2 linked regions of the Pyxidicoccus trucidator genome follow. The protein of the gene in region 2 interacts with the protein of the main gene of each other region in a pairwise test. Links are inferred from orthologs where the notes say so. Each region holds a gene or a part of one and is shown on either strand. Other genes may lie near its edges. The genes, in order: eno and rpe.

Evidence for each region.
Region 1: the proteins of rpe (region 2) and eno interact in binary tests that used the Escherichia coli proteins (3 or more experiments, as listed by UniProt). The link is inferred for Pyxidicoccus trucidator from one-to-one orthologs.

The regions. Positions count from the first base shown.
Region 1 is NZ_JAAIXZ010000017.1:234,323-244,473, reverse strand. Bases 919-3,881 are described here. They hold eno (phosphopyruvate hydratase), read left to right. Parts: upstream 919-1,732; coding sequence 1,733-3,031; downstream 3,032-3,881. Other genes in these bases: G4D85_RS36970 (LysM peptidoglycan-binding domain-containing M23 family metallopeptidase), read left to right, coding at 3,827-3,881; surE (5'/3'-nucleotidase SurE), read left to right, coding at 3,036-3,824; G4D85_RS36985 (ADP-ribosylglycohydrolase family protein), read right to left, coding at 919-1,653. Also shown: G4D85_RS49015 (hypothetical protein), read left to right, coding at 278-454; more of G4D85_RS36985, read right to left, coding at 592-918; more of G4D85_RS36970, read left to right, coding at 3,882-4,765; G4D85_RS36965 (hypothetical protein), read left to right, coding at 5,124-6,176; G4D85_RS36960 (tetratricopeptide repeat protein), read left to right, coding at 6,191-7,330; transcriptional repressor LexA, read right to left, coding at 7,404-8,069; G4D85_RS36950 (response regulator), read left to right, coding at 8,267-10,151. UniProt on the Escherichia coli protein: Catalyzes the reversible conversion of 2-phosphoglycerate (2-PG) into phosphoenolpyruvate (PEP). It is essential for the degradation of carbohydrates via glycolysis.
Region 2 is NZ_JAAIXZ010000008.1:439,654-449,576, reverse strand. The notes cover bases 3,323-6,057. They hold rpe (ribulose-phosphate 3-epimerase), read right to left. Parts: upstream 5,151-6,057; coding sequence 4,494-5,150; downstream 3,323-4,493. Other genes in these bases: G4D85_RS24220 (GAF and HD-GYP domain-containing protein), read left to right, coding at 5,322-6,057; G4D85_RS24230 (response regulator), read left to right, coding at 4,050-4,436; G4D85_RS24240 (transposase), read right to left, coding at 3,323-3,336. Also shown: G4D85_RS24250 (N-acetylmuramoyl-L-alanine amidase family protein), read left to right, coding at 1-539; G4D85_RS24245 (S9 family peptidase), read right to left, coding at 574-2,196; more of G4D85_RS24240, read right to left, coding at 3,010-3,322; more of G4D85_RS24220, read left to right, coding at 6,058-6,836; pyk (pyruvate kinase), read right to left, coding at 6,930-8,357; G4D85_RS24210 (hypothetical protein), read right to left, coding at 8,459-9,316; G4D85_RS24205 (NFACT RNA binding domain-containing protein), read right to left, coding at 9,552-9,923. UniProt on the Escherichia coli protein: Catalyzes the reversible epimerization of D-ribulose 5-phosphate to D-xylulose 5-phosphate.

The sequences.
Region 1 (10,151 bases), on a different replicon or contig from region 2:
ATGCCACGGGTCTGCCCGTGAGTTGGACCGCTTGCGGGCCAATTCGAGGGCATTAGAATGAACACCGTCCCTGCGGTATTTCGGCTTCCATGACATCCGCGCCCCGGTTGGTGGGGCCTGGGTGTCGGGTGGCGGACGAGCAACCGTGCGAGATGGCTGCCACGTACCCGTTGGAGAACCGGGGTTCTTAATTTGCATCTGAGACAGGTGGAAATGGTAATGGGGCGGGACGGCGGGCGTACATCGGGGTACGTAGGCTGAGGGAGACGGAAGACCCATGCTCGACGCCTTCATCATCGAAGAAATCAAGCGACGTGAGCGCCGCCGCGAGGACCATGAGCGGCCGGTGGTGGAGCTGCCGCTGCCCGCTCCTGACGACCGCCCTCGACGCCGGACGGAGACCGAGGACGAGAAGCCCCAGCGGGGCGTGGTGGTCATCGACCTGCTGTCCTGATTCCAACGCGCGGCCCTGATGCCGCGCCGTGTGTCACCCGGCCCGCGGTGGGTGTCCTCCCAGAGAGGACCACCCCCGCGGGCTTCTCACGTCCAGGGCTCCGTGGGGCCGCGAGCGGGGCCCCGGGCCTGGTGTGCTCACGCCGAGGCGAGCGTCAGCAGGTGCCTCGGGTGGTACACGTCCCAGAGGGGGCCCTTCACGGTGGCGAGCGCCTCCAGCACGCCCTTGCGCCACTCGGCGGGGAGCGCCTCCTCGCCGTGGAAGGCGCCCACCAGCGCGCCGGTAATCGCGGCGTGGGCCTCCGTGTCGCCCCCGCGGTGGACGACGTCCAGCAGCGCGGCCTCGGCGGTTGGGGCGTGGAGCAGCTCCCAGAAGGCCAGCCGGAAGGCGACGCGGACGGCGTGCAGTGGCCGGTGCAGGTGCAGCTCCGGCCCGTAGAGCTGCGGGTCCGTCTGCCGGGCCAGCACCAGGTCCTCGCGCAGGAGGGCGGCGGCCTGCGTCACCTCCTGCACGTAGTCGCTCGCGGAGCGTCCGAGCGCCGCGCCCGCGACGAGCAGGCCGGACTCCGCGGCGACGAGGAGGTCCTCGGGCTTCAGCCCCGCGCCGCTGGTGACGGCCCGGGCCAGGGCCGCGTTGAAGGCGGCGCAGGCGAGCTGGCAGCGCGGGTCGAAGTGGGTGAGGGCGGAGTCCTCGAGCGAGGCCTGGGTGCGCGCGGCGGTGTCGCCCGCCAGGTACACGCCCAGCGGCGCGGTGCGCGCCAGGCTCCCCACGCCCGCGGGCTGGCGGAAGGCGCGCAGCCACACCCGGCGGCCGGCGCCCAGCGGTGGGCCGGCGAGGCAGTCCTCCAGCACCTCCTTCATGGGCTCGCTGATGTCGAAGGCGTGGGGCTGCCAGCCCCGGTAGCGGCGGAGCGCGTCCGCGGCGTCGTAGCGCTTCAAGTCCCGCAGGCTGTGGCTGAGGCAGCATGCGAGCTGCACCTCTTCCGTCACCTGGCCCTTGCGCAGCTCGTGGGGCCCCCCGCCCATCAGCTTGAGGTAGGGGCCCTCGGCGGGCGTGGGGAAGGACACGGCCATGAGGGGGCGGTGCGCGGTGGGCACGGCGAGGGCATTGCCCACGGCCAGGCCCAGCAACGCACCCCGGCGGCGCTGGGCGAGGAGGGGGTCAGGCCCCTTGAGGGCTTGGCGGCGGTTGGGCGGCATTCGGCGGGTGGACACTGTAGCAGCGCCGGATGCGAGCATGCTTGCCCGCTCCGAGGCCCTCTTCTAGAAACGGCGACCTATGACCGAGATTGTCCATATCGTGGCGCGCGAAGTGCTCGACTCCCGCGGCAACCCCACCGTGGAGGCCGAGGTCCTGCTGGCCGGCGGCTCCCGGGGCCGTGCGGCGGTGCCGTCCGGGGCCTCCACCGGCGAGCACGAGGCCATCGAGCTGCGCGACGGCGACAAGGGGCGCTACCTGGGCAAGGGTGTGCGCAAGGCGGTGCAGAACGTCACCGACACGCTGGCCCCGGGCCTGGTGGGCCTGGACGCGGCGGACCAGTTCGCCGTGGACCAGAAGATGCTGGAGCTGGACGGCACGCCCACCAAGGGCAAACTGGGCGCCAACGCCATCCTCGCGGTGTCCATGGCCTGTGCCCGCGCGGCGGCGGATGCGCACGGCCTGCCCCTGTACAAGTACGTGGGCGGCGCGCAGGCGCGCACCCTGCCCGTGCCGCTGATGAACATCCTCAACGGCGGCGCGCACGCGGACACCCGCGTGGACGTGCAGGAGTTCATGGTGGTGCCCGCGGGCGCCACGACATTCGCTGAAGGCCTGCGCTGGGGCGCGGAGGTGTTCCACGCGCTGAAGAAGATCCTCAAGGGCCGCAAGCTGGCCACCGGCGTGGGCGACGAGGGCGGCTACGCCCCGGACCTGCCGGCCAACGAGGAGGCCCTGAAGCTCATCATGGAGGCCATCGACCAGGCGGGCTTCAAGGCCGGCGAGCAGCTCTTCCTCGCGCTGGACGTGGCGGCCAGCGAGTTCTTCGACAAGGGCTCGAAGAAGTACAAGCTCAAGGGCGAGGGCAAGGAGTTCGACTCGTCCGGGTTGCTCGACTACTACCGCGGCCTGTCCGAGCGCTACCCCATCATCTCCATCGAAGACGGCATGGCGGAGGATGACTGGGACGGCTGGAAGAAGATCACCGATGCGCTGGGCGGGAAGATGCAGCTGGTGGGCGACGACCTCTTCGTCACCAACGTGGAGCGCCTGGGCCGGGGCATCGACACCGGCGTGGCCAACTCCATCCTGGTGAAGGTGAACCAGATTGGCACGCTGACGGAGACGTTCGACGCCGTGCGCATGGCGCACAAGGCGGGCTACACGTCGGTGATGAGCCACCGCTCGGGTGAGACGGAGGACACCACCATCGCCGACCTGGCCGTGGCGCTGGACTGCGGGCAGATCAAGACGGGCTCGGCGTCGCGCTCGGACCGCGTGGCCAAGTACAACCAGCTGCTGCGCATCGAGCAGGAGCTGGGCGCGGCGGCCCGCTACGCCGGCAGGTCGGTCTTCCGCTCCCTGGCGCAGAAGAAGTGAGCCCGTGAGCGACAAGCAACCTCGCATCCTCGTCTCCAACGACGACGGCTACTTCTCCGAGGGCCTCAAGGCCCTCGTGGAGGCCGTGAGTCCGCTGGGCGAGGTGTGGGTGGTGGCGCCCGACCGCGAGCAGAGCGCCGCCTCCCATGCCATCTCCCTGCACCGGCCGCTGCGCATCAAGGAGGTGCGCGAGCGGTGGTTCTCCGTCGACGGGACGCCCGCGGACAGCGCTTATCTGGCGATCAACCACCTCATGAAGGATGATCGCCCGACTCTCATGGTTTCCGGCATCAACCACGGCGCCAACCTGGCGGAAGACGTCATGTACTCCGGTACGGTGGCGGCGGCGATGGAGGGGGCCCTGCTCGGGATTCCCGCCATCGCCTTCAGCCTCGTGGCCCGGGGGGAGTTTGACTTCGGGCCGGCGGCCCGCTTCGCGCGCTCGCTGGTGGCCAGCGCGCTGGCCCGGCCGCTGCCGCCGCGGATGCTCCTCAACGTGAACATCCCCGGTGGGGTGGAGCCGGACGGCTACGTGGTGACGCGCCAGGGCCGACACACCTACGGGTACGCGGTGGTGGAGAAGGTCGACCCGCGCGGCCGCAAGTACTACTGGATTGGCGGCAACGAGTACCAGCACGAGGACATTGCGGGCAGTGACTGCAACGCGGTGCACCTGGACAAGCGAATCTCGGTGACGCCGCTGCACTTCGAGCTGACAGACCACGGGCGCCTCGCCGACCTCTCGGGGTGGCGGGTCGACGGGTTCGACCGGCACGAACCGGATGGTGCCTAGCGTTGAGGCCGTCCGTGTCCAGCCGAGCGGGTGGGGCGCTCCGGGTGCTGCTCGTGGCCGTGCTGTTCTCCGGCTGCGTGGGCACCCGGGCCGCCGCGCCCGGTCCGGACACGGCGCTGGACTCCGTGGGTGAATCCCAGGGTGCCGCCGTGGCTCCGGCGGCGGCGGCGTCCTCGGGGAAGCCAGTCGCGCTGCCGTTCGCCCTGCGGGGCGCGCACCCGGAGCCGGAGTTGGTGTCCGTGCGGCACCGCGTGGCGGCGGGCGAGACGATGTACCGCATCGCGAAGACGTACGGCCTGACGGTGGAGGAACTGGGAGCCGCCAACGGCATCAAGGCGCCGTGGACGCTGGCGGTGGGGCAGGAGCTGACCGTTCCCGGCGTGGAGCAGCGCGGGTCGGCGGAGGCGCCGGAAGTGCTGGCCGAGGCGGACTCGGAGCCGGTGCGGACGGGTGGCCCCAGGCGCAGCGTGCCGGTGGTGGCGCGTCGCGAGGAGGCGCCGGGTCGCTCGCGGCCCGCGCCGCGTCCGGGGACGGGCTCCCGGCCCCGCCTGGCCACGCAGGGGATGCTGGACTGGCCGTTGAAGGGGGTGCTGTACGGGCGCTTCGGGAAGAAGGGCAAGGAGCCCCATGACGGCATCGACCTGGCCGCGCCCGCGGGCAGCCCGGTGAAGACCGCGAAGGACGGCACGGTGCTCTACGCGGGCGAGCAGCGTGGGTACGGGAACATCGTCATCGTGGAGCACTCGAACCGGCTGATTACCCTGTACGCGCACAATCGGGATTTGCGCGTGCGCACGGGACAGCGGGTGCTGCCGGGGCAGATCATCGCCACGGTGGGCGAGTCGGGGAAGACGTCCGGGCCGCACCTGCACTTCGAGGTCCGGCTGGATGGCAAGCCGGTGGACCCGCTCGAATACCTGGGGCCGATGCCATCGTCATGAGGCGGGGGCGGGCGCCTGCCCGCCTCCCTGGCCCTACGGCCGAGCAGCGGATGTGGCAGGGCGACCAACCGGCCCTCTGTGAGCGGCCCGGGTGAGGGTAGAGTGTCGCGCCGTGCCGCGCTCCCTCCCGTTGCTTGCCTCCCTCTTCGTCCTCCTCGCCTCGGCCGCTCGCGCCCAGACTCCGCCCGCACAGGGGAGTGCCGCACCTGACTCCGTCGCAGCCCCCGCCGCCGCCCAGCCTCCGCCCACCGCAGGCAGCGCGGCTCCCGCCACTTCCACCGTGACGTCCCCCGCGGATGGCAGCGCGACTCCCTCCGCTTCCGAAGCACCAGCCCCCGTCTCGAACGTGCCGGCGCCCGTGCCTCCCTCCGCTTCCGAGACGCCGGCCCTGGTGACGCCGCCCGCCGCTGCCGCGCCCGTCGCCACGCCCGCGCAGACTCCGGCCCCGGAGCCCGAGAAGGACTCCTTCGTCGTCGCGGTGCTCACCCTGGAGTCCAACGAGTCCGCCCGCGACTCCGCGCCCGGCGTCACCTCGCTCATCGCCTCCCGCCTCTCCGAGTCCCCGCGCCTGCGCGTCCTCTCCCAGCGCGACATCGAGACGGTCCTCGACGCCGAGCGCCAGCGTCAGCTCCTCGGCATCAAGTCCTGCGACCGCGGCGCCTGCCTCCAGGAGCTCTCCTCCATCACCGGCGCCCGCTACATCATCACCGGCCGACTGGACCGCTTCGGCGACCAGTACCTCCTCACCGCCAGCCTCGTGGACACCATTGGCGGCAGGAGCCTCGCCAAGCCCCGCGCCGAGGCCCCCGAGGCCGACACCCTCCTGCGCACCGCCGAGGCCGTCGCCGATGAGCTCCTCGCCGCGCTCGTCGTCTCCCCCGAGGAGTCCCTCACCGCCCGCCCGCTGCTGGACGGCGCCACGAAGACGGGCGGCGGCGGCTACATGCTGGGCCTGCGCATCAACAACAACTTCATCGACAACCTGGCCACCCTCAACCCGGGCGCCGACCTGGAGCTCGGCTATTGGTTCCACCCCGAGTGGGTCGCCTTCGCGCAGATTGGCTTCTCCTACGTGCGCTCCAATGAAGAGGGCGCCAAGGGCGGCCTCAACGTCCTCCCCAGCCTCGTGGGCGCGCGCCACTACCACAACGTCGCGAAGACCCTCCGGCCCTACTGGGGCTTCGGCCTGGGCGTGCAGCTGTCCTTCGGCGACTTCGGCATCTTCCAGTCCACCGGCCCGCTGCCCACCGTCGTCGGCTTCGCCGGCCTCGAGTACCTCATCGCCGGCCACGTCGGCCTCCAGCTCGAGGCCGGCACCAACGTCGCGCAGGCGGTGATGGGCCTCGCCGAGTCCAAGCTCGGCGACGGTCTCAACCTGGACCTCAACGCGGGCATCTCGTACCACTTCTGAGAGTCGGAGCTTCCATGTCCCCGCGTCTGCGCGTCCTCCCGCTGCTCGCCCTGCTCGCCGCCGCCGCGTGTGACGATGGCCCTCCGCGCGTCAACCCCAAGGACCACGCCGAGGGCCTCTACCTCAAGGGCACCGCCGAGTACCTCCAGGGCCAGTTCGAGGCCTCGCTCGCCTCCTTCGCGGCGATGAAGCAGCTCACCCCGAACGACCCGCGCCTCCCCGCCGCCCGGGGCGAGGTCTTCCTCTCCATGGGTCGCATCCATGACGCCGCCGCCGAGTTCGAGGCCGCCGTCCAACTCGAACCCAAGCGCTCCACCAACTGGAGCCGCCTGGGCTTCATCCAGGCCCAGCTCGGCAAGGTGCCCGAGGCCCAGAGCTCCCTGCGCAAGGCCATCGGCCTCTTCCCCAACGACTACAACGCGCTCGAGTCGCTCGGCGAGCTGCACCTCAAGAAGGGCGAGCACGAAGAGGCCGTGCGCCACTTCACCCTCGCCGCCAACGTCACGACCGGCGAGGCGCGGTCCGCGCTCACCATGCGCGCCCTGGAGGTGCTGACGCAGCAGGGCCGCCACGACGAGGTGCTCAAACAGGCGACACGCGCCGTGAGCCAGGGCGTGCGCACGCCCGAGGTCCTCACCACGCTGGGAGATGCGCTCGTGCGCGCCGGCAAGCTCCCCGAGGCCGCCAACGCCTACAAGGAAGCCGCGGGCCGCTCCCCGAAGGACCCGACGCTGTGGGAGCTCGTCGGCGAAATCCACATGCGGCTGGACAAGCCCGGTGACGCCATCTCCGCCTACAAGGAGTCCCTGCGCGTGAAGGACCGCGCCGTCGTCCATGTGGCGCTCGCCCGCATCCACCTCGCCATGCAGCACCGCGAGGCCGCGCTGGAAGAGCTCGACGCCGCCCTGGAGTCCGTCTCCGGCCAGGACATCCGCGAGCTGCGCGAGCTGGCCGGACTCCTCACGGAGCTGGGCCGCAAGCCGGACGCGCTGCGCATCCTCGCCAGCCTCAGCGCCGAGCAGGAGTACGCGAGCGACACGGAACTCCAGCTCACCACCGCCCGGCTGGCGCGGGAGCTGAAGGATTCCACCGTGCAGCAGGCCGCATGCGCCCGCGTCACCGCGGCGGATGCTGGCGTGCAGAAGTGCCCCTGAGCAGCTCGGGCTTGGACGGCGCCCGGGCGCTTGCTCGGAGCGGAACGCCCCCCTGGCGGGGGGCAGGGACTCCTTAGACGCGCCCGCCCTGCAGCTTGCGGTACACGCCCACCACCTGGCCCAGAATCATGGTGGACCGGAACTCCGCCCGGCTCACGTAGATGGGCTGCATGGTGGCGTTGGCCGGCTGGAAGCGGATGCGGTCGCCCTCCGGGTAGTAGCGCTTCACCGTGGCCTCGTCCTCGATGAGGGCCACGACGATTTCGCCCGGCTGCGCCGTCGGCGTCTTCTTCACGAAGAGGTAGTCCCCGTCGTGGATGCCGTCGTCAATCATCGACTGCCCCTTCACGCGGAGGGCGAAGACCTCGCGGCCGTTCATCCCGCCCAGCAGGAAGCTGTCGATCTTGACCGAGTCCTCCATGTGCTCCTGGGCGAGGAGGGGGGCGCCTGCCGCCACCTTGCCCAGCAGGGGGACCTCCACCATGCCGGCGTCCTTCTTCATGCCCAGGCCCAGCGCGAGCCTCGCCCGCTTGGTGGGGACCAGGGAGCGGCTCTGCTGCTCACCCCGGTTGAGGTAGCCCTTCCGTTCCAGGGCCTTCAGGTGGTCGTTCACCCCGTTGGTGGAGCGGATGTCCATCTGCTCGCCAATCTCGCGGATGGTCGGGGGGAAGCCCCGGGTCTCCGTCTCCTTGACGATGAAGCTGAGAATCTCGCGCTGGCGTTCCGTCAGCTCTTCCATGCGCTCCCTCCCTCGGCTGGCGTCCGGCTAGGGGCACGGACGTCCAGGCAACAGGCTTTCAGTGTCCACTCTCCCTGAACAGACGTGTAGAGTCAATTCGTTCGGTGTCCCCCCACGCACCTGGCGTGCGTGCTGAACGGTCGCCTTTCTCACAACTTGAGGCAGGACGGCGATTCTTGCGTACACTTCCATCCGCTTTGTCCGAGCCCCGCCACACGCTGCTCTTCGTCGATGACGAGGCCGACGTCCTGGACATCCTCACGCGGATGTTCCAGCGCCGGTACCGGGTGCTAACCGCGCCCGATGGCGCCGCCGCGCTGGAACTCCTGCGCCGTGAGACCGTGGACGTGCTCATCACGGACCAGCGGATGCCGGAGATGACGGGCATCGAGCTGGTGGCCACCGCGCGAGCGGAGGGCATCGACGTCACCACGCTGCTGCTCACCGGCTACACGGACCCGGAAGACATCATCGCGGCCATCAACCGCGGCCAGGTGTACCGGTACATCACCAAGCCCTGGGACGTGAACGACCTCATCATCACCGTGAAGAACGCGGTGGAGTTCACCCAGCTGCGGCGCGACAAGGAGCGGCTCATCCGCCAGCTCCACCAGCGGGTGGAGGCGCTCTTCGTCCTCTATGAGGTGAGCCGCGCGAGCGCGAACGACCCGGCCAGCTACGACAACATCATCGACCGGGTGCTCATCGCCGTGGCGCGGGTGCTGCCGTACGACTGCGGCGCGGCGCTCATCGCCCCCGACTCGTCGCGCAGCGTCACCCTGCGGCTGCGCTGCCACGGCACGGTGGGGGAGAAGGCGCTGCTGGGCGTGAAGGAGTCCATGCTCGGCGCGTACCGCAAGAGCAGCGGGCTCGCCCTGCCGGAGGACCGTGTCATCACCCGCGTGGCCGGCACCACCACGCAGGACGCCGAGGCGGCCACCGTCTACCCCAGCCAGCTCACCGTGAATCTCGTGGCCGGCGGGCGCCCGGTGGGCATGCTGTCGCTGTTCAGCCAGCGGCCGGACGCCTTCACCGAGGACGACGGCGTGCTGCTGGACGTCCTGGCCAACCAGACGGCGGACGCCATCCAGTCCCTGCGCTCGGCGGAGGAAGAGGCCCGCCACCGCATGGAGCGGATGGTGGAGTCCATGGCGGACGGCGTGGTCCTCACCGACGAGAAGAACGACATCGTGGTGATGAACCCGGCCGCCCGGCGCCTCCTCCAGGCGGGCGACGACGTCGAGGGCCACACCACGCGGATGATGGAGGAGCGGCTGGGCTTCCAGCCCTTCCACCTGGTGCGCGGCTGGGAGTACAGCGGCAACCAGGTGCTGCGCGAGGAGGTGAAGCTCTTCGAGCGCGAGGTGCAGGTCACCGTCACGCCCGTCAGCGACGCGCGCGGCACCCTGCGCGGGGTGTGCGTGGTGCTGCGCGACATCACCGACCAGAAGCGCCTGGAGGAGCGCAAGGACGAGTTCGTCTCCATGGTGAGCCACGAGCTGCGCACGCCGCTCACGTCCATCGCCGGCGCGCTGGACCTGGTGCTCAACTTCATGGCCGGCGACATCAATGACAGGCAGCGCCGCTACCTGTCGCTGGCGAAGGACTCCACCGAGAAGCTCAACACCATCGTCGACGACCTGCTCGACTTGTCGAAGTTCGCCAAGGGCCGGCTGCGGATGAACTTCGAGGTGGGGTACCTCGACGAGCTGATTCAGCGCGTGGTGGAGAAGTACCAGCCGGCCTTCGCCGAGAAGCGCATCCTGGTGAAGCCGATTCTTCCCCGGCACCCGCTGCGGACGCTGGTGGACCCCAACCGCCTGAACCAGGTCCTCAACAACCTGCTCAACAACGCGGTGAAGTTCACGCCGGAGGGCGGCGAGGTGCGGGTGGAGCTGCACGCCACCTCCAGCCTGCCGGGCTACGTGGTGATGTCCTGCTGGAACAGCGGCGACCCCATCGCCGAGGACAGCCTGGAGCGCATCTTCGACCGCTTCGAGCAGGCGCGCACCAAGGCCAACCGCACCGTGCGCGGCACCGGCCTGGGACTGGCCATCTGCCGCAACATCGTCGAGGCCCACG
Region 2 (9,923 bases):
CCCCCGGGCAGCGCGTGGACTACCCGTCCCGGGTGGCGGCGGCGGAGGCCTGGGAGGCGCACGCCTTCGTCAGCCTGCACTCGGACGCACGAGGCCAGGCGCAGCGCTGGCAGGCCACGCCGGAGCGCCAGTGCCCCCGGCAGGACGCCACACCTGGCTACAGCGTGCTCTGGTCGGACGAGGGCGCTGAGCCCCTCAAGACGCACCGCGCCTCCCTCGCCCGGGCGCTGGCGCGGCACATGAAGGCAGCGGGCTTCCGCCCCTATGACGGCGCGGACTACACGGGGCTGTATGACGGGGACGCCGCCCAGCCCGGCGTCTTCGTGGACCGGCACGTCCCCGAGCGCCGCGTCATGGTGCTGCGCCGGCCGCGCATCCCCTCGGTCATCATCGAGACGTACCACGCGCTCGATTACGAGGAGAACGAGCGCTGGAAGGAGGAGCGCACGCTGGACGCCTTTGCCGCCGCGGTGGCACAGGGGCTGGTGGAGGCGCTGGCTATCCCTCCTCCGGCGCCGGCCACCACCGCTCGCCCGTAGCTGCTGGCCTCAGTTGCGCGATTCTCTATACCCCTCATGCACGTTCAGCAGCGACCTGGCCCAAGAGAGCAGGGATGGCCGAGTAGACCTGCGACCAGGAACGGAGGCGGTGAAAGTGATGCCCCTCGTGCTCGAAGACGCTCCACGACCCTTCGCGTGAGAGGGCCTCGGGACCCAGGCACTCTTCTATCTCCCGCCGGGCCCGTGCGGGCGCGAGCACATTGTCGTTCGCGCCGTGAAACGCCACCAGGCGCGGTAAGGCCCGTAGGGGGCGGCGGGCGATGTGAGCCAGGCTCACCGTGGACACCAGGACGGCCGCGCCGCAGCAATCCGGTTCGGCGGCCAAGGCGGCGGCCACCAGCGATGTTCCATAGCTGGTGCCAAGAAGAACCACGCGCTCGCGTGGCACGCCGAGCTGGGCGACACAGTAGTCACGCGCGGCCAGGACATCGAGGGTGCGCTCCTGATCGTTCCCCGCCCGCTCGAAGCGCGCGCCATACCCCGTCGAGCCTCGATAATTGAGGTTCAGCACATGGCAGCCCGCGCGGAGCAACACCTGGACCCGGGCGTCCCATACCGGCAGTTCCTGCAGCCTGGGCCCTCCATGCACCACGACCAGCGCGGCGGGCCTGGACACGGCCTGGGTGCCCGAGCGCCACAGGGTGGCTGGCAGCCCCAGTCCATCCCTCGCGCGAATCTCGACATCCGTACACGGGGAGACCCACGCCGACGTCGCGCGCGCTACCACCACGGGCTCCTGGCCTGAGGACACCTCCAGCAGCGCCGGAGGGCTCGTCCGGCCGACATGCACCGCGAAGACACGCCCCCCTTCGGTGGCGCCACTCCGCATGTTCACCACGCCGGAGGCCGGCCCCAGGGGGCGCAGCGTCTGGGTGTCGGTTCGAGCGCTCATCAGCCTCGCATCTCCCCCGGAGCTCACTCGGAACAAGAGCTCGGAGGAGCCGAGGTATCTGGGCTCGCTCACATCCCCCGGCACCTGGGCCACCACGGTCTGGCTTCCGGTTCGCAGATCCACCTCGACCAGGGAAGAATATTCATCGGCCTCCCTACGAAGGGTCGCTGCCAGAGCCTGGCCATCCGGGCGCCAGGACACCTGGCGCAGTTCGCACCGCTCGGCCACGTGAAGGGTTTGAATGGCTGGCGGGTCCAGCGACACGAGGGCCAAGGCTCCTGGCTGCTCGGCGCCAACCAGAGCAATCTGCCGACCATCCGGACTCCACGCCGGCTCGCTGCGCGTTGTCATGGGAGGCCCCAAGCGCTGCCACTGGCCGCTTTGAAGGTGGAAGACAACGGTCTGCGAATGACCCGACGTCACGGTGTAGAGCAGGCGTTGGCCATCGGGTGACCAGCGGATGGGAGAGGCGGCGGACCGCGTGACAGGGGTCTGGGCGGAGGTGACCCGTCCCGTGCCGATGTCCAGGAGATACAGGACAAAGCGCCGATCTCCACCCGAGCAGGCCAGGAACGCCACGGTCTGCCCTTTCGGACAGAAAGAGAGCGCAAGCTGCGTGTCGGGCGACCGCGTGGAGGCCACGGTGGCGCCGGTCGCGCGGCTGACGACCCGAAGCTCGAAGTCATCTGCTCGGGAGATCTTCTCGAGCTGCCAGCGGCCGTCTCCGGAGGCTGTGACTGGCACCTTCCCATGTTCCTCTAGAAACGAGAGCACCTCCCGCACGCGTTCCGCGTCCGGTCCCTGCACCGAGGAGAATCGCAGCCCCGCCCGGCGGGCCAGAAGTACGCCTCCCAAGGCCGCGAGCCCAGCGAACGCACCTCCCAGGAGCCGGCGGCGGACCAGGGACGCAGCTCCGGCGCCCGCACGGCTCGTGGGCTGCTGCCGCGTCATGGACGCGCCTCCCCGACCTCGACGCCCGATGATTCACGCGACAGCGCTTCCTGGAGCTGGCGTTCCGTGGCCGGGGCGTGGGGTTCGATGGCTTGTGCTCTTCGGAGATAGTCCACTGCGGTGCTCCACTGTCTCCGCTGTTCCGCGCACCGCGCGAGCAGGAGCAGGTTGTGGGGTTCGTTCGGCAGGTACGTGTCCACAAGGGCCGCGGCCGGGGCCAATGTCGAACAGCCCTCCCTGCGCGCGCTCGCGATGACAAGGAGCACTTCCAATGGGGTGGTGCTGTGGCTGATACGCATCAAGGCTGAGGCCCGCCTCGTGGGACGAGCGGCGACCCGCCTCACAGGCAATGAGCCCGTGAGGTGGAAATTGATGCAGAAATTCTGCAGGGCCCGGCCGGGACGCGCGCTGCCTCCTCTCTTCGCTCATGGAAAACCAAGCAAAGCCGGGCACAAAAAGCATGAGAGAAGTCTCCTGCCGCCCGAGGCCGTGCAGCACGTCGTCGAGCTGGTACCCAAGGCGTGCGAGGGCTGCGGGCACCGGCGGATGGGCAGAGATTGCGAGCCGCGCCGCCACTAAACGAAGGATCGGGATTCTCGCACGGGCTCAGGCGGCATGCTTGAGCTCGGCCCGACGCAGGAATGGACTGGCACGGCGCTGGACGTTGCGTGCGGCGAGGTAGGCGTGGACCCGTCCCATCAGCTGATTCATGGTGCGGCAGCGGTGGTTGCGGGTGACGTTGGCATGCAGGTCGAGCCACACGCGCTCAATGCGGTTGGCCGGGGGGCAGTAGGGCGGCAGGAAGTGAAGTACGACGCGTCCGCGCAGCTGCTCCAGGGTCTGCCGCACCTTCTTGCTGCTGATGAAGAGGGCGCTGGCCTTCGACCCACCAGGAACTCCAGGGCACGCTCGGTAGCGGAGAACGCTGGCCATTTACAGGGCCAATCCTCTTGGATGGAGCGGCTCCCTCAGAAGCTTCTCTTGCGAGCCTTGGCCTCAGACACAACTGGAGTCGTCACCGACAAAGCGGGTAGGCCCGTTGAGTGAGTCACGCCTCATCTGGCACCGGACTTGCGGCTCACGGCCGACACCTACGGCCAGCTGGTTGTGGAAGCCCCCAGCGATGCGCTCGACCGGCTGCCCGCAGCCCCCACGCCACAGACATGGGCATAGAGGGCGGAGTACCAGCGGGGGTGATGGAGTGGCGGGAATGGAGCGGACTGCTATCGCGGCGTGAGCAGGGCTCCAACCCCGGAAAACGAAGGGCGCGGAACCGAGGATTTCTCCAAGGATTCCGCGCCCTTTGAATGGTCGGGGAGACAGGATTTGAACCTGCGACCCCTTGGTCCCGAACCAAGTGCTCTACCAGGCTGAGCCACTCCCCGATATGTCCGTCCGCCGGTGGTTCCTTCTCGGGACCGGCGAAGCGCGGGCGGTAGTACCCGAGCCGCCCGGCTGAGTCAACGTCCTCGGATCACCTTTTCTTCCTCCCCCTACCTGCTCCCCTGCCCGGGGTACGGACATACCCGCATGGCCCGAATGACCCGCTTCTCCTCTTCCCAACTCCCCGACATTCCGGTACTTCCGGAGAGGAACAAGTCTTGCTTCGTTAAAAAGGTTACACTGCATTGCAGCAGCACGACTCCATGGCGTCCCCCCCCGTCGTCCTCATCTCCGATGACGAGCCGCTCATCGTCTCCGCGCTCGCGCGCGAGGGGAAGCGCTCCGGGCTGACGTGCATCTCGGACACCACCTCGGAGCGCGTCCTCGAGCTGGCCCGTCAGCACCGCCCCGCCGTCATCATCCTGGACATCAACCAGCACCAGGACGGCCGGGATTTGCTCGCCCAGCTCAAGCAGGACCCCGCCACCCGCGACTGCAAGGTCATCATCCTCAGCGGCGTCGAGGACCAGTTCACCCGTCACGTCTGCTTCGAGCTCGGCGCCGACGACTACGAGGTGAAGCCCTTTGACCCGACGTTCATGACCCGCGTCGCCCGCCTCGCCACCGCTGTCGTCCGCGCTCGCGCCTGATCGCTCCGCGGTCCGCCCCTGTGCCAGCGCGGCCTCTCCAGGCTCCTCGCCTGGCGCCTACGGCCGCAGTGAGCGGATGGCCTGCGCGTAGTCCTTCGCCCCGAAGACGTAGCTGCCCGCCACCAGCACCGTGGCCCCGGCGTCCACCACCCGCTTCGCCGTCTCGGCGTTGATGCCGCCGTCCACCTCGATGTCCGTGTCCAGCCCTCGCGCGTCGAACATCGCCCGCAGCCGGCGCACCTTGTCCACCGTGGACTCGATGAAGCTCTGCCCGCCAAAGCCCGGGTTCACGCTCATCACCAGCACCATGTCCACGTCGCCCAGCACCTCTTCAATCGCCGACAGCGGCGTGCCCGGGTTCAGCACCACCGACGGCTTCGCCCCCGCCTTCCGAATCTGCTGCAGCGTCCGGTGCAGGTGCGGGCTCGCCTCCGTGTGCACCGTCATCACGTCCGCCCCCGCCTTCGCGAAGGCCTCCACGTAGCGCTCCGGCTCCACAATCATCAGGTGCACGTCCAGCGGCTTCGTCGCCACCCGCTTGATGGCCTCCACCACCACCGGACCAATCGTGATGTTCGGGACGAACCTGCCATCCATGACATCCACGTGAATCCAATCGGCTCCGGCGGCTTCGATGGCCCGGACCTCCTCCGCGAGACGCCCAAAGTCACAGGACAGCAACGAGGGAGAGATGCGAACGGGGCGTCGGCTCATGCGGCGCTTCATACCCAACTCCCCGTCACTCGGCGCGGGGAACGTACCCACAGACGTCCACCAAAGAGCAGGTGACCGAGCAGGTGGGCCCCCCGGGCAGCCACCCTGTCGGCCGTGCTACAACCCCGAGGCCCTCGCGGCCGCTGGCCGCTTCACCCGGAGCCGCCCCCGGTGCTTTCCCAGCCCGCCCAGTCACCTACTCCCGACCTGAGCCGCCGCCTGGCGAAGCTCACGTCCATCCTGGACGTCGCCAAGGCGATGAGCGCCGAGCGCGACCTCGACCTGCTCCTCCCCCTCATCCTCTTCGAAGCCACCAAGGTGGTCGAGGCGGACCGCTGCTCGCTCTTCATCCTCGACCGCGAGCGCAATGAGCTGTGGAGCAAGGTCGCCCAGGGCTCCAAGAGCGAAATCCGCCTCCCCGTGGGCAGCGGCATCTCCGGCCAGGTCGCCCAGACGGGCACCGTCATCAACATCCCCGACGCCTACTCGGACCCGCGCTTCAACCGCTCGTTCGACGTCTCCAGCGGCTACCAGACGAAGACCATCCTCTGCGTCCCCATGCGCGACGCCAACGGCGAGGTGACGGGCGTCATCCAGGCCCTCAACAAGCTCGATGGCGGCAGCTTCAACGCCGAGGACGAAGAGCTGCTCCTCGCCCTCGGCGCCCAGGCCGCCGGCGCGATTGAAAACGCCCTCCTCCACGAGGAAATCAACCGCCTCTTCGAGGGCTTCGTCTCCGCCTCCGTCGTCGCCATCGAAGCCAGAGACCCGACCACCGCCGGCCACTCCGGCCGCGTGGCCGACCTCACCGTGACGCTGGCCCAGGCCCTGGAGCACCTGAGCACCGGGCCCCATGCCCACGTGCGCTTCTCCGCCGTGGAGCTCCAGGAGCTGCGCTACGCGTCGCTGCTGCACGACTTCGGCAAGGTGGGCGTGCGCGAGCCGGTGCTCGTCAAGGCGGAGAAGCTCTACCCCCACGAGCTGGAGGGACTGCGCGCCCGCTTCCAGCTCGCCCGCAAGGATTTGCAGCTCCAGAGCTACCGCCGCCGGTTGGAGGCAGTGAAGGTCCGCGGCGACAAGAATCTCCCCGAAATCGAGGGCGAGGAGCAGGAGCGCCTCATCACCGAGCTGAAGCAGCTCGACGAGGTGTTCGACTTCATCCTCACCTGCAACCGCCCCACCGTGCTCGCCCAGGGCGGCTTCGAGCGGCTCCATGAGCTGGGCCAGCTCCGCTTCGACGACGCCAACGGGCAGGCACAGCCGCTGCTGCTGCCCCGCGAAATCCAGTCGCTCTCCATCACCCGCGGCACCCTCTCCCCCGAGGAGCGCCGGGAAATCGAGAGCCACGTCGAGCACACCTACCGCTTCCTCAGCCAGATTCCGTGGACGCGCACGCTGCGCCGCGTGCCCGAAATCGCCTACGCGCACCACGAGAAGATGGACGGCACCGGCTACCCGCGCGCCGAGAAGGCCATCCCCATCCAGTCCCGGATGATGTCCATCTCCGACATCTACGACGCGCTCACCGCCAGCGACAGGCCCTACAAGAAGGCCGTGCCCCACACCCTCGCGCTCGACATCCTCAAGCGCGAGGCGGACTCCGGCCAGCTCGACAAGGCCCTGTTCACCGTCTTCGTCGAGGCCGAGATTCCCCGCCGCGCCCTGCACGACAAGAAGCAGGCCTGACGCGCGAAGGTGGAGGCCTGACGCGCGAAAGGGGCCCGCGGAAACCTCCCGCCGGCCCCTTTCCTCAATGCCCTACCGGCTACGCGTCCCGGCTCAGCCGATGGTGTGCAGGCGGAGGCTGTTGATCTTCCCCGGCTGCCCCACCGGCGCTCCGAAGACGATGACGATGCGGTCGCCCTTGCGGCCCAGGCCCCTCGCGATGAGCTCCTCCTCCACGCGACGCACCATGGCCTCCGTCTCCTGGATGGGCTCCAGCACGCGCGGCACCACGCCCCACAGCAGCGCCAGCCGGCGACGCACTTCCTGGTTGGGGCTGAAGGCGACAATCGGCACCGGCGGCCGGTAGTGCGCCAGCAGCCGCGCCGTCACGCCCGACAGGGTGAAGGCGGCAATCAGCGACGCGCCGCTCGCCCGGGCCGCCTCGCACGCCACGCGCGCAATCACGTCCGGGAAGTGCTGCGGCAGCCCCAGCGGCGCTTCGATGTAGCGCGCCGGAGGCTGCACCCGCGCCGACGACTCGGCCGCGAGGATGATGCGCTCCATCATCTGCACGGACTCAATCGGGAACTTGCCGCTCGCCGTCTCGCCCGAGAGCATCACCGCGTCCGCGCCGTCGAACACGGCGTTGGCCACGTCGCTCGCCTCGGCGCGCGTGGGCCGCGGGTTGTCAATCATCGAGTTCAGCATCTGCGTGGCCACGATGACGGGCAGGCCCCGCAGGTTGGAGCGCCGGATGATGTCCTTCTGGACGGCCGGCACCTCCTCGGGGGGAATCTCCACGCCGAGGTCGCCACGGGCCACCATGACGCCGTCCGTCTTGTCGAGGATGGCGTCCAGCCGGGCGATGGCCTCGGGCTTCTCCAGCTTGGAGATGATGGGCACCGTGCGGCCCACCTCGGCCATGGCCTGCCGGGCGGCGTCCAGGTCCGAGGGCTGGCGCACGAAGGACAGCGCGATGAAGTCCACGCCCGCCTTGAGGCCGAAGACCAGGTCCTCGCGGTCCTTGGGCGTCAGCGCGTCGGCACGCACCGCCACGCCGGGCAGGTTGATGCCCTTGTTGTTCTTCAGCGCGCCGCCGTGGATGACCTGCGTCTTGATGAGCTTCTGCTTGTCCGTCTCCAGGACCTTCAGCTCCAGCAGGCCGTCGTCCAGCAGGATGCGGTCTCCCGGATTCACGTCCGCCGCGAGGAAGGGGTACGTGGTGGACACGATTTCGTCCGTGCCCGGCACCGTCTCGTCGGTGGTGATGAGGAAGGTGCCGCCCTCCTTCAGCTCCGTGCTGCCCTTGACGAAGCGGCCGGTGCGGATTTTCGGGCCCTGCAAGTCACCGAGGATGCCCACCGCCTTGCGCACCTTCAGCGAGGCGGCGCGCAGCTTGGCGATGTTCTCCGCGTGCTGCTCGTGGCTGCCGTGGGAGAAGTTCAGCCGGGCCACGTCCATGCCGTTCTCCAGGAGCGCTTCCAGCATCTCCTGGCTCTGGCTGGCGGGACCGAGGGTGCAGACAATCTTCGCTCTTCGCATAGGGCTCGCGAGAATGGGTGCACCTCATGGACGCGTCAAGCACGCTCCACGGGGCGTTTCGCTCGGTAAAACGGTAAATGAGCCAGCGAGCAGATGAGCCATCAACCGCGCAACAGCACGCCGAGGTTCTCCCGTTCCCAACGCAATGCGGCGGCGTAGTGCGGGTAGGTCCGCTCACGCTCGCGGAAGGCGCGCGGGTGGTGCACCCGGCGGCCCCCTCGCGCGTTGCTCGGGAAGAGCTGGTGGAGCATCTCGTGGAAGACGATGAACTCCACGAAGAAGGCCGGCACCTCCGGCCTGTCCAGCGCCGGATGGATGCGAATCTCGCGCGTCTGGTGGTCGTAGACGCCCAGGCGGATGGACTTGCGGCGGCGCCGGGGGGGCATCCGCCCCCAGCCGATGCGGGCCTGGATGAGGCCTTGAAAATGGGTGTCGTTGACGGCGTCGTAAAGCGCCTTCAGGTCGAAACAGCGGCCCCGGGGGTTGAGGTCCGCGTCCGTTTCACGACGCACCTGGCGGATGCGCGGCTGCTGGCCACGGATGTACTCGTCCAGCACCCCGCCCGCGCCGCGGTGGCCCCGGCCGGCGTAGTCCGCCACCGCGCGCACCACCGGCTCGGGCGCGTCCAGGAACATGTGGTGCAGCCGCAGCTGCAGCGCGCTGGAGCCCCGGCGGAAGGACACCATGGTGGAGCGGTTGTCCGTCACCGACAGCCGCACGGGCATGCCCAGCTCCGCGCTCAGCCTCCAGGCCAGCGCCTCGGCGCGCGTCCACAGCTCCTCACGCGTGGGCGTGAGGTTGAGCATGCGCGGCGCTTCCTCGGCCACGCGGTTGCGCGGCGGCGGAGGGCGGGGCAGCGGCGGCGCGAGCTCGGGAGCGGGCGGCACCTCCCGCGGCTGCGACTCGGCGGCCGTCACGGCGCGATTGGCCGCGGACATGCCGCGAGGAAAGAAGGACATCTGCTGGCGGAGGTGCTCGGGGGTCACTCGGCTGCCCATCGTACCCGCCAAGCCCCGGGACTCAAGGCCGGCGACCCTTGCCTGCCCCCCCTCCGTCAGCCCGTCAACCGCGCCCGCGTGCCCTCGTCCCAACAATTCCGGGGGACTCGCGGCCCGCGCCGAGAGACGGCGGGCCACCAGGCGCATGTCCGTCCCACGCGCGCGGCCCTCCCCGGAGGGCACGTCGGCCGGGACGTCAGGACGCGGGAGCCTCCGCGTGGCGCGACTTGAGCAGCCGCTCCAGCCGCTCCGGCTCCATGCGCACCACGAAGGTCTTCTCGCGCGTGAAGCTCACCTGCCCGTGCCCGCCGCCCTTCACCTTGCGCACGAACTTCACCTGCACGTAGCTCACCTCGCCGCGCGGCTCGCCCTTGGCGCCCGAGTGGTGCAGCGCGAGGTGCGCCGCGTCCAGCAGGACTTCCTGCGCCACCTCCTGGCCCTTCTCGAGCGGGAGCACCACGTGGCTGCCCGGCACGCCGCGCGCGTGCAGCCACAGGTGCCACGGCCGCGCCACCTTGAAGGTGAGCGTGTCGTTGTCCTCCGAGCCCCGCCCCACCCAGATGCGCGC